One region of the Streptomyces sp. NPDC046203 genome, then DNA from elsewhere that is predicted to be linked to it. Evidence: riboswitches for the same ligand, from Rfam matches in the RefSeq annotation. Region 1 holds a riboswitch; each other region holds the start of a gene.
The links. Region 1 has a riboswitch for cyclic di-AMP ahead of ABZ990_RS04770 (LysM peptidoglycan-binding domain-containing protein). Riboswitches for the same ligand answer to the same signal wherever they lie in the genome.

Region 1 (5,001 bases):
GGCGGCGGACCAGCGGGGCGACCCCGAAGGCGGTGAGGGCGATCATCGCCAGCAGACCGACGACGAGCAGGGGTTCGTACGTCCACAGCACCACCGACGCGAACACGAGCGGGACGAAGCTGCCCATCACATTGAAGGTGAGGGTGTCGACGAACTGCTCGAAGCGGGAGGCGAAGCTGAGAACCCGCTTGGTCAGCGAGCCGGCGAAGTTGTCGTGGAAGAACGTGGCGTCCTTGGCGAAGAGTTCGTCCATGCCGACGATGTAGAGATGCTCGATGCCGTGGGCGTCGAGCCGGTTCAGACAGTGCAGCCCGACGCGCCACAGCCCCTCGGAGAACAGCAGGACCCCGGCGAATCCGAGGACGTACGGCAGCAGGGCGCCGACCCCGGAGCCCGCGCCCGCGTCGCCGGCGATCCGCCCGACGACCTTGGCGACGATCAGTGGCGCGACGTAGGCGATGCCGATGTTGCCCAGCGCCGGGAGCAGCATCGCGGGCACGGTCCACCGGCGCAGCCGGGACAGCTCCCGTCCGTAGTGACGTAGGGCGAGCAGCACCGCCCCCTTGCCGGGGGTGACGCGCGTCGATTCAGACAATTCCATCCCAACCCTGCTGTGTCGGACCGACAGGACAGGGTCCGCAGTCTCCCTCGCCCCGCCCGCGCGGTCCACGCGTTTTCTCCCCGGGGCGGGGGCCGGCGGCGCGATCCGGCCGGTGGCGGAGGGGGAGGAAGGGGGAGCAGTCGCCCGGGAGGGAGGAGGGGACGAGGTCGGTCGGGGTGCGCGGTGGCGGGGGCCGGGGAGCAGGCCGGCCGGGGTGCGCGGTGGCGGGGGCCGGGGAGAGGGTCAGCCTGCGCCCGGGAAGGCGGCGCGCGGCGTGACGTCCGTACCGGTGAAGGGCCAGGCCACTATGTCGCGGTAGTGGATCGGCCCGGGGCCTCGGCCCGTGTTGCTGCCGACCAGGTGCAGCCGTCCGGCGGACCAGCTGCGTCCGGCGAAGCCGGCCAGGCCCGCCGCGGCCTCGACGGCGGAGACGGTGTCGCCGCGCCGGGCCCGCGCCAGGGTGAGGTGCGGGCGCAGCGGGCGGCCTTCGAAGGGGATGCCGCAGCTCCGGACGGTGGCGCGGACGTCGTCCGCGAGGAGGTGCAGTCCGGCGAGGTCGCCGTCGACGCCGGTCCACAGCACCCGCTCGTCGAAGTGCCCGCCGCCGCGCAGCGCCAGTTCCAGGGGGCGGCGCGTGGCGGCGATCTCCTGGAGCGGGGGCCGCAGGAGCGGCACGGCCGCGACCGGCAGCTCACCGAGGAAGGCCAGGGTGATGTGCCAGTCCTCGATGCGGTTCCACCGCATGGCGGGGTACGCCTCGTAGGCGGGCCGGAGCTCCCGCGCCAGTTCGTCCTTCGCTTCGTCGGGCGGCGCCAGGGCGATGAACACCCGAACGGTCGCGCCCTGGGGCTGTGCGTTCACGGAGGACTTCGTACCTCGTCTTGTGCCGCGCGGTCCATTCCGCGCCCGTGCGCCCCGGGTCGGCGGGACCCGGGGCGCACGGTGCGAGGATGCGGACGATGAGTGCGCGGGCGCGATCAGTAGGCGCTGTTGACGTTGTCGATCGAGCCGTAGCGGTCGGCGGCGTAGTTGCACGCGGCGACGATGTTGGCGACCGGGTCGTACTGGTCGAACTTGGTGCCGGCGATGTGGTACGCCGCGAAGGTCGGGTAGATCACCTGGAGCAGGCCCTTGGAAGGGACGCCGTTGATGGCGTTGATGTCCCAGTTGTTGATCGCCAGCGGGTTGCCGGAGGACTCGCGCATCACGTTCTTGTAGATGCCGTTGTAGGTGCCCGGGATGTTGTGCTTGTCCATGATGTCGAGGGACTCACGGATCCAGCCGTCGAGGTTGTTCGCGTAGGTCTTCACGGCGGCCGTGGCCGCCTGCACGACGGCGGGGGCGACGGTGAGGGTCAGGCCCGGGCGGATGTGCGTGGGGTCGGCGCCGATGGCCGACTTGTTGTCCTCGTAGATCTTCTGCCAGCCGCCCGTCACCGCGTACTTCGCGGCGATGCCGGAGAGCGTGTCGCCGACGACCACGGAGTGGTGGACGGGGGCGGCGGCGACGGCCTGGGGGGTGGCCGCGGCGGCGCCCGTGGCACCGATCAGGGGCAGGGCGACGGCGGCGGCGCCCGCAAGGGCGATACCGCGGGTGAGCTGGGCGCGTCGGGGCGTCCGGATTCCACGCATGGCGAATGTCCTCTCCTCCGCCTGCGAGGTGAGCTGTCGGGTTCGGGCAGGAGATGCCCGGTCGCGCCGTGGCGCGACTTCACCCCAAGCCGGATCCGGAACACCGGAGCCGGCGGAGAACCTGGGTCCCCCGCTCCTGCCGGGTGGTGGTGGGTGATGTCCGGACGGCGGCAGGATTCGGCGTTCCGTCTGGCTGAGGCGTGACCGTATGCGAAAAGGAAGACCGAAAACAAGATGAAAAGAGACGGTAAAGATCGTCTATAGGCGATTCGAAAGAATGATCTTTTCCGTCCGATCAGCCGACCCGTCAATCGCTTTCCGAAAACCTCGAATTGACGGCACGCCAGCGCCGGGTGGGCGGGGTCGGCCGTGACCTGAATCACTTACGGCGCAATAACACCAAGACGGGCTTAGCGCATCATCTCGACACTGAAGGGAAATGTCGCAATATTGTCCGTTTTGCGATGCTTTGGATCGCCCTTACGTCCGCACTCCCGCGCCGGGCGGAGCGAGGCGTCGACCAGCCCCCGGGGCCGGTCCGAGCCGGCCCCGCGACCGGCTCCACGAACGGCCCCACCTCGCTCCCCCGGCCACTCGGCACCGGATCATCCCTGGTGAACGACACCAAAAGAAGTGTTTGACAGTTGTGGCAGGGGCCTCGATACTCCTGGCCATGTCCGACAACAAGAGACGTGCGGAGCTGAGCGGCCTGCGCGCACTGGCCCATCCCCTGCGGCTGCGGCTGCTGTCCCTGCTCACGGCGAACGCCATGAGCGCCAGCGAGGCGGCGCGCGAGCTGGGCGAGTCGCAGGCGAACGTCAGCTACCACATGCGCCATCTGCTGGCCGCCGGTCTGCTGGAGCTGGCCGAGGAGACGTCCGTACGCGGCGGGCGGGCCAAGCGGTACCGGCACGACCCGGCGAGCGGCGAGGCCGTGCCCGGCGGATCGCTCGACGACTACACGGTCCTGGCCGCCGCCGTCGCCGAGGAGCTGCAGCGCCGCAGCCGCGAGCGGGTACCCGGGACGCCGGGCGCGTTCACCGACGCCGAGCTGTGGCTGCACCCCGAGGCGTGGGAGCGCGTCCGGCACCTCGCCAAGGAGCTGGGCGTGCTGATGCACGACGCCGCACAGGCACCCCACACGCCCGGGACCGTCCGGGCCAGCGCGACGGTCCTGCTGTTCGAGATGGCCCGAAGGGAGACGGCGCAGTGAGCGCGCGGACCGGGAAGTCCTCCGTGCTGGCATCCCTGCGCCATCGGAGCTTTCGCCATCTGGTGGCCGGGCGCACGCTGACGCACTGCGCCAATGCCATGGCCCCCATCGCCCTGGCCTTCGCCGTCCTGGACCTGACCGGCTCCGCGATCGACGTCGGGCTCGTCGTCGGCGCACGGTCGGTCGCCAACGTCCTCCTCGTCCTCTTCGGCGGCATCCTCGCCGACCGGGTGCCGCGCGCCCTCATCCTTCAGGGCTCCAGCCTGGCGGCCGCCGCCGCGCAGGCGGCGGCCGCGCTGGCCCTGCTCACCGGCTCCGCCTCGCTCGGGGTGCTCGTCGCGCTGAGTGTGGTCAACGGCGCCGTGTCCGCCCTGTCCATGCCCGCGTCGGCCTCGCTGGTCCCGCAGACCGTGCCGGCCGGGGAACTGCGCCCGGCCAACGCGCTGAGCCGGATGGGCGTGAACCTCGGCATGATCGCCGGTGCCTCCGGCGGCGGCATGATCGCGGCGCTCGCCGGTTCGGGGTGGGGCATGGCGGCCGACGCCGTCCTGTTCACCGCCGCCGCGCTCGCGTACCACGGCGTACGCGTGCCCCGGGCCGCGGCAGCCCAGGGCGCACCCGCCCGGCCGCTGCGTGAACTGCGGGAAGGATGGCGGGAGTTCACCGCACGGACCTGGGTGTGGGTGGTGGTCCTGCAGTTCTTCGTGGTCAACGCCGTGACGGCGGGCGGCATCCAGGTGCTCGGGCCGACGCTCGCGAACAGCGTGTACGGGCGCACCGCCTGGGGCCTGGTGCTGGCCACCCAGATGGCGGGCGCACTCATCGGCGGCTTCCTGGTGGGCCGTTCCCGCTCCCGGCACGCCCTGCGGATCGGGGTGGCCGTGGTGGTGCTCGACGCCCTGCCGCTGCTCGCGCTGGCCGAGGCGGCGCCCCTGGCGCTGCTGGTGGGGGCGATGTTCGTGAACGGTCTCGCGCTGGAGCAGTTCGGGGTCGCCTGGGATCTGTCGCTCCAGGAGAACGTGCCGGCCGACCGGCTGGCGCGGGTCTACTCGTACGACATGCTCGGCTCGATCCTCGCGCTGCCCCTCGGCGAGATGACGGCGGGTGTCCTCTCCGAACGGTTCGGGTCGCGGACAACGCTGCTCGGGGGCGGGCTCCTGATCGTGCTCGCCACCGTCGCGGCCCTGTGCAGCAAGGACGTGCGTGCGCTGACCGTGGGGAGCGGCGGGGCCGGCAGGGCCGTCGGGAGCGGTGGCACGGCCGGCGGGGCAGCGGATGTGCCGCCCGTGGACGCCGCCGGGTCCGCGCCGGAGGCCGTCGCCGGCTCCCGACCGGCCCAGGCCCCGGGAGGCTGAGCGGCGACGGGCGGGGAGGCGAGGACGCGAGCGGTCCGCTCCTCTCCTTCCGGGAGGGCGGACCGCACGTGCCCGGTGCGTGGCGGTGCGGTGGATCAGGAAATCGTCCGGCAGACCGTTCCGTTGAGGGTGAAGGCCGTCGGGGAGGGGTTGGCGCCGTCGTTGCCGCCCACGAAGCCGAAGCCGGCGGAGTTGCCGCCG
Region 2 (5,001 bases), on a different contig from region 1:
CAGCGGCGAGCGACTGGCCTCGGCCCGGGTGGTCGCGGAGGCGGCGCAACGGGCGGTGCTGCCCGAACCGGAGGACCGGATCCGCGGGCTGCGGATCGCGGCCCGGTACGAGGCGGCGCAGGCGGGCGCGTTCATCGGCGGCGATCTGTTCGCGGTCCAGGGCACCCCGCACGGGGTACGGGTGGTGGTCGGTGACGTACGGGGCAAGGGGATGGACGCGGTGGAGGCGGTGGCGGTCGTCATCGGCGCGTTCCGGGAGGCGGCCGAGCAGGAGGCGACGCTGGCGGGGGTCGCGGCGCGGCTCGAACGGGCGCTGGCCCGGGAGGGCGAACGGCGCGACGACCTCGACGTGTTCGAAGGCTTCACGACGGCCGTCCTCGCGGAGTTCCCCGGCGCGCCGGCGGACCCGGCGAGGCCGCGCGGGCCCGGGGAATGCGCCGGGCTCGTCCGGGTGATCAACCGGGGGCATCCCGAGCCGCTGCTGCTGTACGCCGACGGGGCGCTGCTGCCGCTGCGGCCGAGCGTGCCGGCGCTGCCGCTGGGGCTGGGGGACGTGGCCGCGTGGCCGGACCGGGCCGACGAGACGCCGTATCCGCCGGGCGCGACGCTGCTGTTCTACACGGACGGGCTGTCGGAGGCGCGGGACGCGCACGGGGTCTTCTACGATCCGGCGGAGCGGCTCGCGGGACGGATCTTCCCGGGGCCGGAGGAACTCCTCGACGCCCTGGTGGCGGACGTCCGCCGGCACACGGGCGGCGGGACGACGGACGACATGGCGCTGCTCGCGGTGGCCCGGCCCGGGGTGGGGGAGCCGGTGCGGCGGCGGACGATGCCGGTGGTGCCGGCGGACGGCCCGAAGACGCATGAGACGCATGAGGCGGATGCGGTGCGCGGGGCGGGCGGTCTGCCTGGGGCCGGTCGACCGGAGGTCGGCGAGGGCGACCAGGGTGATGACAGGGCGTAGTCGAGAGATCTCCCTCAGGTAACGACTGAGGCACCGTCATATGCCAGGTGTTCGCTGAAACCTTTCTGAAGAGGCCTCAACTCGGGCTATTCCCTCCCATTTCAATGAATGATCACAGGGGACGGCTTGGAATCCCTCACCCGCGTCTATTAACGTTCGATAACGCAGCGCGGTCGTCCCAGCCGTCGCAAGAGGCGGCACCGTGCGCACGCGCCGAATCCCGTCAGGGAACCGGGGAACCACCACATGGGGTGAATCGGGCCCCGCCGCACCCGTGCGGCTCGTCCGTAGGAGACCTTCCTGCTCCGAACCCGTCAGCTAACCCGGTAGGCGAGAAGGAAGGAAAGGAGAGCGCCTCCGTGGCGTCCAACCCCCCCACTCCGCAAGCCCCCTTCTCCCCGTACGGCCCGTACGACCCGAATGTTTCGTACGACCCGAGCGACTCGTACGACCTGAACGGCGCGTACGACCCGAACAACTCGTACGAACCGAATGGCGCGTACGAACCGAACGGCTCGTACGGCGCCTACGACGGTCCCGACGGGACCGAGAGCACGACCGGGGTGACCGGGGTGACCGGGACGGCCGAGGAGTGGAACCCCACCGAGGACTCCCTGCGGGCCCAGAGCCGTTCCGGCGGCCGGCACCGCGTCGCCAAGCGTTCCAACTTCGCCCGCTCCTCCACCGTCCTCGGCGTCGGTGTGATCGCCGCCGTCGGCGCCGGCGGTCTGGCCTCCGCGCAGCAGAAGCCGCCGGTCTCCATAGCCCTGCCGGACGTCGGCCTCCCGGACGTCAAGCTGCCCGACGTGTCCGAACTCCCGGGCGTCGGACGGCTGATGAACGGTGGCGCGAAGAAGGACGACTCCGGCATCGTCGCGGGCAACGCCAACACCCAGCCGCTCACCGCGCTCACGTACACCACCCCCGCCGACGAGGCCGCCCCCGCCGGTGCCGCCGAGGCCGGTGCTCAGCCGCAGACGCAGACCGCGGCCGACGCGGGCGAGGCGCTGCGCGCCCGTATCCTCCAGCAGGCCGAGCAGCAGCACGCGGCCGCCGACGCCGCCGAGAAGGCCGCGGCGGAGACGGCGGCGGCGGAGAAGGCCGCCGCCGAAGCCGGTGCCAAGGCCGACGCGGCCGAGAAGGCCGCCGCCGAGGCGAAGAAGAAGGCCGAGGCGGAAGCCAAGGCGAAGGCCGCGGCGAAGGCGGAGGCCGAGCGTCTGGCCAAGCTCGCCGCCAGCTTCGCGCTGCCGACCTCGTCGTACGTGCTGACCTCCACCTACGGCGTGCCCGGTTCGATGTGGTCCTCCGGCTATCACACCGGTCTGGACTTCGCCGCGCCCACCGGTACGCCGGTCAAGGCCGTGCACGGCGGCACCGTCAAGTCGGCCGCCTGGTCCGGCGCGTACGGCTACCGCATCGTCCTCGAACTCGAGGACGGTACCGAGATCTGGTACTGCCACCTGTCCTCGATGACCGCGGGCGTCGGGCAGTCCGTCGGCACCGGCGAGACCATCGGCCGGGTCGGTGCCACCGGCAACGTGACCGGCCCGCACCTCCACCTGGAGGTCCACACCGGGGACGGCTCCCGCCTCGACCCGGCGTCCTGGCTCCGCTCCAAGGGCCTGACCATCTGACCTTCCCGAGGCTCCCCGGGGTTCCCCGGGCCGCCCGGATCCCTCGGGCTTCTTCGGCCCACGCCCCTGCGCGCCTGCGCACCTTTCGGCCCGCCCGGCCCCCGTCCGTCGGTGTGACAGGGGCCGAAGAGGCGGGCGTGGAAACGGTGCGGGCCCGGACGCGCGGAGGGAAGATCGACCCATGACTTCCCTTCGCCGACTGGGCACTTCCGATCTGCACGTCTTCCCGCTCTCCCTCGGGGGCAACGTCTTCGGCTGGACCGCCGACGAGGAGGGCTCCTTCGCCGTCCTCGACGCCTACGCCGCCGCGGGCGGCAACTTCGTCGACACCGCCGACGTCTACTCGCAGTGGGTCGAGGGCCACGAGGGCGGCGAGTCCGAGACCGTCATCGGCCACTGGCTGGCCTCGCGCGGCAACCGTTCCGACATCCTCGTCGCCACCAAGGTCGGCTCCCACGCCGACTACAAGGGGCTCCGGGCGGAGACGATCAAGGCCGCCGCCGAGCAGTCCCTGCGCCGTCTCGGCACCGACTACATCGACCTCTACTACACGCACTTCGACGACGAGTCCGTGCCGGTCGAGGAGATCGTCACCGCCCTCGACGCGCTGGTGAAGGAGGGCAAGGTCCGGGCCGTCGCCGCCTCCAACATCTCGGCGGAACGGCTGCGCGCCTCCCTCGACTTCGCCGAGGCCGAGAACCTCACCCGGTACGTCGCCCTCCAGCCGCACTACAACCTGGTCTCCCGCGACACCTACGAGGGACCGCTCCAGGACACCGCCGAGGCCGCCGGACTCGCGGCCGTGCCGTACTTCGGGCTCGCGTCGGGCTTCCTCACCGGCAAGTACCGGCCGGGCCGCACCGTCGACAGCGCCCGCTCCCAGCGGCCGCTCGAACTGCTCGGGACGGAACGCGGACAGCGGGTGCTCGCGGCCCTCGACAAGGTCGCCGAGGCCCATGACGCCGAGGTCGCCTCCGTGGCCCTGGCCTGGCTGGCCTCCCGGCCGACCGTGGTCGCCCCGATCGCCTCGGCCCGTACGGTCGAGCAGCTCCCGGCGCTTCTCGCGTCCACCGAACTGAAGCTGACGGACGAGGAACTGAGCACGCTGACGGCCGCGTCCGCCTGAGTTTCGCCCGAGCCGTTCCGGGGGCGGGGCCGGGCCTGAACGGGGACGGAACCCGCTCCGGTACGGGGCCGATGGCCCGCCCTGCCCCGCCCGCGCCTCTTGCCCCGTCGCCCCGCCGTCCCCTTCGGCTCGTTCAGAAGCCGGTGGGTACCGGAGAGCCAGGTCCGGCCCCCGGTTCCCGTCGGATCCGGCCCGCCAGCCGGACCGGGAGCAGCGTGGCCGGTACGGCGAGGGCGGGCACGATCCAGCGCGACAGCTCCAGCACCTGCGCCACGGCGCCCAGGGCGAGGCAGCCGAGGAACACGGCCAGGCCCGTGAGCACGGCGGTCCTCACCAGGGCCGCCGGCCGGTGGTCGAAGGGGTGGGCGTGGCGATCGTGGTGAGGGCGGTGAGGAAGGTGGTGGTCCGGGCGGGAACGGAACCACCGCAGACCGAAGCGCAGCGACAGGATCGCGAGCAGGCCCAGGCCGGTGGCGATGCCCGTACTCGTCCGGGTCTCGTCGCGCGGCTCGTCGAGGGTGGCCTGCCGGGCCTCGTCGGTGGCGAGCGCCACGACCCTCCCGCGCCAGAGCGTCCCGGCGACCCGGTCCCCCGGCCGCAGCCGTTCCAGTAGAGGGCCAGGATCCGCGAAGCTCACCGTGGGCCGCAGGACGGGACTGTTCAGCGATGCCTGGTAGCGGCGGCTTCGGGGAGTCCGGTCGACCACGATGCCGGCCACCGTGAACGCGACCGCCCGCAGACAGCCCTCCGGTCCGGCGGTGTCGGCGTCGTTGATGTCGGCGGTCTCGGCGGCCGATCGTGCGCCGGCGGTGACGGGACACGGCTCGGCGGCCCGGTAGTCCGCGTTCCACGACACCGCACCCGGTATGCGGTGGACGAAGCTGTCGAAGGACACCACCCCGAGCAGCAGCCCCAGCACGAGCGCGCCCACCCCGGCGAACCGCGCCAGGCCCCCGCCGTACGGACCGCTCCCGGGCCGCCACCGGACGGGCCCGTCGCCGTCCACCGGATCCTGCGCGTTCCCCACGGCCACCGGAGTCCCCCTCGCGTCCCCGCGCCGGAACTCCCCGCCTCCCCCTGAGACGGCCCCCTCCCGGCTGCCCCCGCAGTCTTCAGCCCAGGATGATCTTCAGACAAGAGGTCTGCATCGGCCGGACCAGGACGAATATCCAGCGGCGTCCTCAGCTGCGGTACGGGTTGTAGCCGCCGTAGTCCAGGTACTGCGGCGGCGTCCAGACGCGGCCGGTGGCCCGGGCCGCGTACGACAGCGCGGGCGA
Region 3 (5,001 bases), on a different contig from region 1:
AAATGTGATGTTCGCGTGATCTGCGGTGCATCGACTTGTGACGCCCGTTCGAATGCGGCTACGTTCACCCGCAGTCCACGCCGTCACGCGAAAGGCACTCCGCATGCGCTCCGGGAACGGACGTCACCGTCGACCTCGCCAGGCCCCCGCTATCGTCGTCGCCGCGGGAGTGACCGGATCGGCCCTGGCCCTGCCCCTGCTCGCCACCGGGTCCGCTTCCGCCGCCGATGCCCAGACCTGGGACCGGGTCGCCGAGTGCGAGTCGGGTGGCGCGTGGAGCGCCAACTTCGGCAACGGTCTCTACGGCGGGCTCCAGTTCACCCAGGACGGCTGGGAGCGGCACGGCGGTCTCGCCTACGCGCCCAGCGCCGACCTGGCCAGCCGGGCCCAGCAGATAGCCATCGCCGAGAAGGCGTTCGCCGCCGGCGACACCCAGTGGGACACCTGCGCCCCGATCGCCGGGCTCCAGCACGACGGCAAGGCGCCCGCCGTCGACCCGGGCTCCGGCCCGCTGCCCAGCGCGTCGCACTCTCCCGTCGCCGAGTCGAACCGCACCGACGGCCTGCCGTCCGAGGCCGGCCAGAGCAACGGCAGTCAGGGCAACGGCAACCAGGGCAACGGCAGTCAGGGCAACAACGGCCAGGGCAACCAGGGCAACGGAAACCAGGGCGACCAGTCCGGTCACGGCCAGAACGGCAACCAGGCCAACCAGGGGAACGGTCAGAACGGCCACGGCCAGGGCGGCCAGAGCGGTCAGGCCGGTCAGGGTGACCCGTTCGGCCAGTCGCAGGGCAACCAGGGGAACCAGGGCAACCAGGGCGACCAGGGTGGTTACGGGCAGGGCACCGGCCCGGCCGCACCCGGCGGCTCCGTGGACTCGTACCCGGGCGGGATGGCCACTCCGGCCACCCCCGACGCCTCCGCCGCCCCGGCCACCCCGGCGCCGGCGGCCACTCCCTTCGGCCCGATCGCGCCGGGCGTCTCGCTCCCGCAGGCGCCGACCGGCCTCCTCGCCATTCCCGGCGTCCTCCAGCTGCCCGGCCTCCCGGGCGCGCCCACGACCCCGGCCGCTCCCGCGGCTCCGGCCGCCCCGGACACGTCCGTGACGCCGGGTCTGCCGACCGCGCCCGGGACGGCCACCCCGGGTCAGACAACGGGGCAGAGTCAGAGCCACGGCCAGGGCCAGGGCCAGAGCGACAGCAAGGGCAAGCACCGGGGTGACGCCGCGCCGGAAGGTACGGACGGCTCGGACGCCGCGCGTGAAGCGGGACGGCACGCCGCCCCGGCCGGCAGTGACACCGACGCTGCCGATGCCGCCGAGGGCGCGAAGGGCGCGAAGGGCGGCGAAGGCGGCGCCGCCAAGAGCGAGGTCGTGGCCGGAAACGCCGTCACGGCGGACAAGGCGGACGAATACACCGTCAGACCGGGAGACAGTCTGACGGAGATCGCACGGCGTACGGGCCTCGTGGGTGGCTGGTCCGCGCTCTACGACGCCAACAAGAAGGAGCTCGGCTCCGACCCTGACCTCATCGTCCCTGGTCAGAGCCTCAAGCTGGGGTCGCAGAACTCCTCGTCCGACGAGTAGTCAGGGGCTGAATGTCCGTAATGCCGCAGTGAGACATGGATCTCTCTTGCCGAACGGGCGTGCGGCCGTCGTGGGCTGTGATCGAATCGCCCCTCACCTGCACAAACACCCCCTGACGGGGAGCAAGTAGGGGCGATTTTTCCGGGTTGATGGGCTTTGATCTTCTCCCCGGTCTGTGTCTACGGTCAGGACCGCTCGCCACCGCGGGCCCCGTCGGGCGGTACGCCGAATCCTGCCGCCGGCCGATGGGAACAGTCGTCGCGTCATGCGCCGAAGGCAGGAGCGGGGGACCCAAGGTAAGCGCCGGGCCCGGCCGTTGAAACAGACGGCCGACGACCGGCTTGGGGTGGAGCCGCGTGCAAGGACACGCGGCCGGACAACTCACAGGTCCGAACCCGACAGCTCACCTCGTAGGCGTCGGTGAGGAGAATCTCCATGCTGTTTTCCGGCAAGGGCAAACGCCGTCGTCCCTCCAAGGCCACCCGTGTCCTCACGCTGACGAGCGTCGCGGGCGTCGCCGTCGCCGCCCCGCTGATGGCCGCGGGCAACGCCTCCGCCGCCACCGCCGCCGAGTGGGACCGCGTCGCGCAGTGCGAGTCCGGTGGCAACTGGTCCATCAACACCGGCAACGGTTACTACGGCGGCCTCCAGTTCTCCGCGTCCACCTGGGCGGCGTACGGCGGCACCTCCTACGCCTCGCGCGCCGACCTGGCCTCGAAGACCCAGCAGATAGCCGTCGCCGAGAAGGTCCTGGCGGGCCAGGGCAAGGGCGCGTGGCCGAGCTGCGGCGTGGGCCTCTCCGGCGCCGCGTACTCGGGCTCCGCCTCGTCGTCGTCCTCTTCGTCGGCCGCCTCGTCTTCGTCTTCTTCCTCGGCGGGCTCGTCGTCTTCGGCGGCCTCTTCCTCCTCCTCTTCCTCGTCCTCGGCGAGCAAGAGCACCGGCTCCTCCGCCGGCTCGGCCACCGGTTCCATGACCGCGCCGCAGCGCTCCACCGAGCAGCCGACCACCCGCGGCACCCAGCGCCAGGCCCCGCAGGCCGCTCCGCAGGACGCCGCCAAGAAGACCGTCACCACCCCGACCGGCAAGAAGGTCAAGAAGGGCGACGGCGAGTACAAGGTCGTCTCCGGCGACACCCTCAGCAAGATCGCCAAGGAGAACGGCGTCAAGGGCGGCTGGCAGCAGCTGTTCAAGCTGAACAAGGACATCGTCGAGAACGCCGACCTGATCTACCCGGGCCAGCAGCTCCACCTGAAGTGAGCCGCGCGCTCGTGTGAGCCCCCACCTCTCACGAGCGGCACCTCGCGCGGGTTCGGCGACTGTCCCCCGTGGTGACCCCGTGACCGTCCCCGACCGGCCCGGAGCGCGTGCTCCGGGCCGGTCGCGGTTCGCGGCCGTGGCGCATGGCCGCAGTTCGTGGGTTGGGGCGCACGGCCGTGGTTCGCGGTTCGCGGTCGCGGGTCGCGGGTCGTGTTCGTCGGTCACGCCGTTTTCGCGCTCCCCGAGCCGCTCATCGGTCCGATTCCGGGTCCGCCCGTCGCTTTCCTCCGGATCCATACCGATGAGTAACCCAGGGGATTCGTCCCCATGTGCATGCCCCCGGGTCCTTTTTCGTCTTAGGGGGCGGGCGCCCGGTGGCCGTCGCCACCGCGCCGGTTAGGCTCTTGTCGCAAGGCGAACGAGACCTTGCGCATGCGTCACACTCAGCGTCACATCCCAGAAGGAGATGCTCGTGCCGTCCATCGACGTCGTCGTAGCCCGGGAAATCCTGGACTCCCGAGGCAACCCCACCGTCGAGGTCGAGGTCGGCCTCGACGACGGCAGCACGGGTCGTGCTGCCGTTCCGTCCGGCGCCTCCACCGGTGCGTTCGAGGCCCTGGAGCTTCGCGACGGTGACCCCAACCGCTACCAGGGCAAGGGTGTCGAGAAGGCCGTCCTCGCGGTCATCGAGCAGATCGGCCCGGAGCTCGTCGGCTACGACGCCACCGAGCAGCGCCTGATCGACCAGGCCATGTTCGACCTGGACGCGACCCCGGACAAGTCCTCGCTCGGCGCCAACGCCATCCTCGGCGTCTCCCTCGCCGTCGCGCACGCCGCCTCCGAGGCGTCGGACCTGCCGCTCTTCCGCTACCTCGGCGGCCCGAACGCGCACCTGCTGCCCGTTCCGATGATGAACATCCTGAACGGCGGCTCGCACGCCGACTCCAATGTGGACATCCAGGAGTTCATGATCGCGCCGATCGGCGCGGAGTCCTTCTCCGAGGCCCTGCGCTGGGGCACCGAGGTCTACCACACCCTCAAGAAGGTCCTGAAGGACAAGGGTCTGTCGACCGGCCTCGGCGACGAGGGCGGCTTCGCCCCGAACCTGGGCTCCAACCGCGAGGCCCTCGACCTCATCCTCGAGGCCATCAAGCAGGCCGGTTACGTGCCCGGCAAGGACATCGCGCTCGCGCTCGACTGCGCCGCCTCCGAGTTCTACAAGGACGGCGTGTACGAGTTCGAGGGCAAGTCCCGCTCGGCCGCCGAGATGACCGAGTACTACGAGGAGCTGGTCGCGGCCTACCCGCTGGTCTCCATCGAGGACCCGCTGTTCGAGGACGACTGGGCCGGCTGGAAGGTCATCACCGACAAGCTCGGCGCCAAGGTCCAGCTCGTGGGCGACGACCTGTTCGTCACCAACCCGGAGCGTCTGGCCCGCGGCATCGAGGAGGGCTCCGCCAACGCCCTCCTGGTCAAGGTCAACCAGATCGGTTCGCTGACCGAGACCCTGGACGCCGTCGAGCTGGCCCAGCGCAGCGGCTTCAAGTGCATGATGTCCCACCGCTCCGGCGAGACCGAGGACGTCACCATCGCCGACCTGGCCGTCGCCACCAACTGCGGCCAGATCAAGACCGGTGCCCCGGCCCGCTCCGAGCGCGTCGCCAAGTACAACCAGCTGCTGCGCATCGAGGAGATCCTCGACGACGCCGCGGTCTACGCCGGCCGCAGCGCCTTCCCGCGCTACAAGGGCTGACACCCGGGCGGGCCCGCGCCCGGCGCGGGTGATCTCCCGTCAGGGCCGATCCGCGTCAGGGCCGGTCCCCGGCAGGGGCGATTCCCGGCAGGGCCGATCCGCGTGAGGGCCGGTCCCCGACGCGGGTGATCTTCCTGCCGGGGCCGATCCCTCGCCGGGGCCGATGTCCCGCCAGGGCCGATCTTCGGCTCGCCGCTTCCGTCCGTCCCCGCACCCGGTCCCGTACCGTGTGCGGGGACGTACGTTTGACCGGCACGTGCCGCCGCCGCACCGCGCCGACACGCGCGCGTGCGTGTGGTGGTCGTACCAGCGCATGGCGGACCGCGACGGATGGCGCGACGTTTAGCGCGACGTATGGCGCGACGGATGGCGCGACGGATGGGGAGACGCAGGACATGGCCGTGAA

Region 2: another riboswitch for cyclic di-AMP. It lies ahead of ABZ990_RS26495 (M23 family metallopeptidase); the one in region 1 lies ahead of ABZ990_RS04770 (LysM peptidoglycan-binding domain-containing protein).
Region 3: another riboswitch for cyclic di-AMP. It lies ahead of ABZ990_RS16635 (transglycosylase family protein); the one in region 1 lies ahead of ABZ990_RS04770 (LysM peptidoglycan-binding domain-containing protein).

Annotation. Positions count from the first base shown of each region.
Region 1 is NZ_JBEYZX010000004.1:58,425-63,425, forward strand. It holds gene ABZ990_RS04760 (ABC transporter ATP-binding protein) at 1-601, opposite strand, end outside; gene thpR (RNA 2',3'-cyclic phosphodiesterase) at 845-1,462, opposite strand; gene ABZ990_RS04770 (LysM peptidoglycan-binding domain-containing protein) at 1,579-2,232, opposite strand; cyclic di-AMP (ydaO/yuaA leader) riboswitch at 2,236-2,394, opposite strand; gene ABZ990_RS04775 (helix-turn-helix domain-containing protein) at 2,906-3,445, shown strand; gene ABZ990_RS04780 (MFS transporter) at 3,442-4,800, shown strand; gene ABZ990_RS04785 (cellulose binding domain-containing protein) at 4,896-5,001, opposite strand, start outside.
Region 2 is NZ_JBEYZX010000050.1:21,769-26,769, reverse strand. It holds gene ABZ990_RS26500 (PP2C family protein-serine/threonine phosphatase) at 1-964, shown strand, start outside; cyclic di-AMP (ydaO/yuaA leader) riboswitch at 1,166-1,312, shown strand; gene ABZ990_RS26495 (M23 family metallopeptidase) at 1,528-2,598, shown strand; gene ABZ990_RS26490 (aldo/keto reductase) at 2,780-3,724, shown strand; gene ABZ990_RS26485 (hypothetical protein) at 3,858-4,757, opposite strand; gene ABZ990_RS26480 (PrsW family intramembrane metalloprotease) at 4,906-5,001, opposite strand, start outside.
Region 3 is NZ_JBEYZX010000019.1:54,250-59,250, forward strand. It holds gene ABZ990_RS16630 (transglycosylase family protein) at 170-1,585, shown strand; cyclic di-AMP (ydaO/yuaA leader) riboswitch at 1,844-2,017, shown strand; gene ABZ990_RS16635 (transglycosylase family protein) at 2,021-2,842, shown strand; gene eno (phosphopyruvate hydratase) at 3,315-4,595, shown strand; gene ABZ990_RS16645 (septum formation initiator family protein) at 4,991-5,001, shown strand, end outside.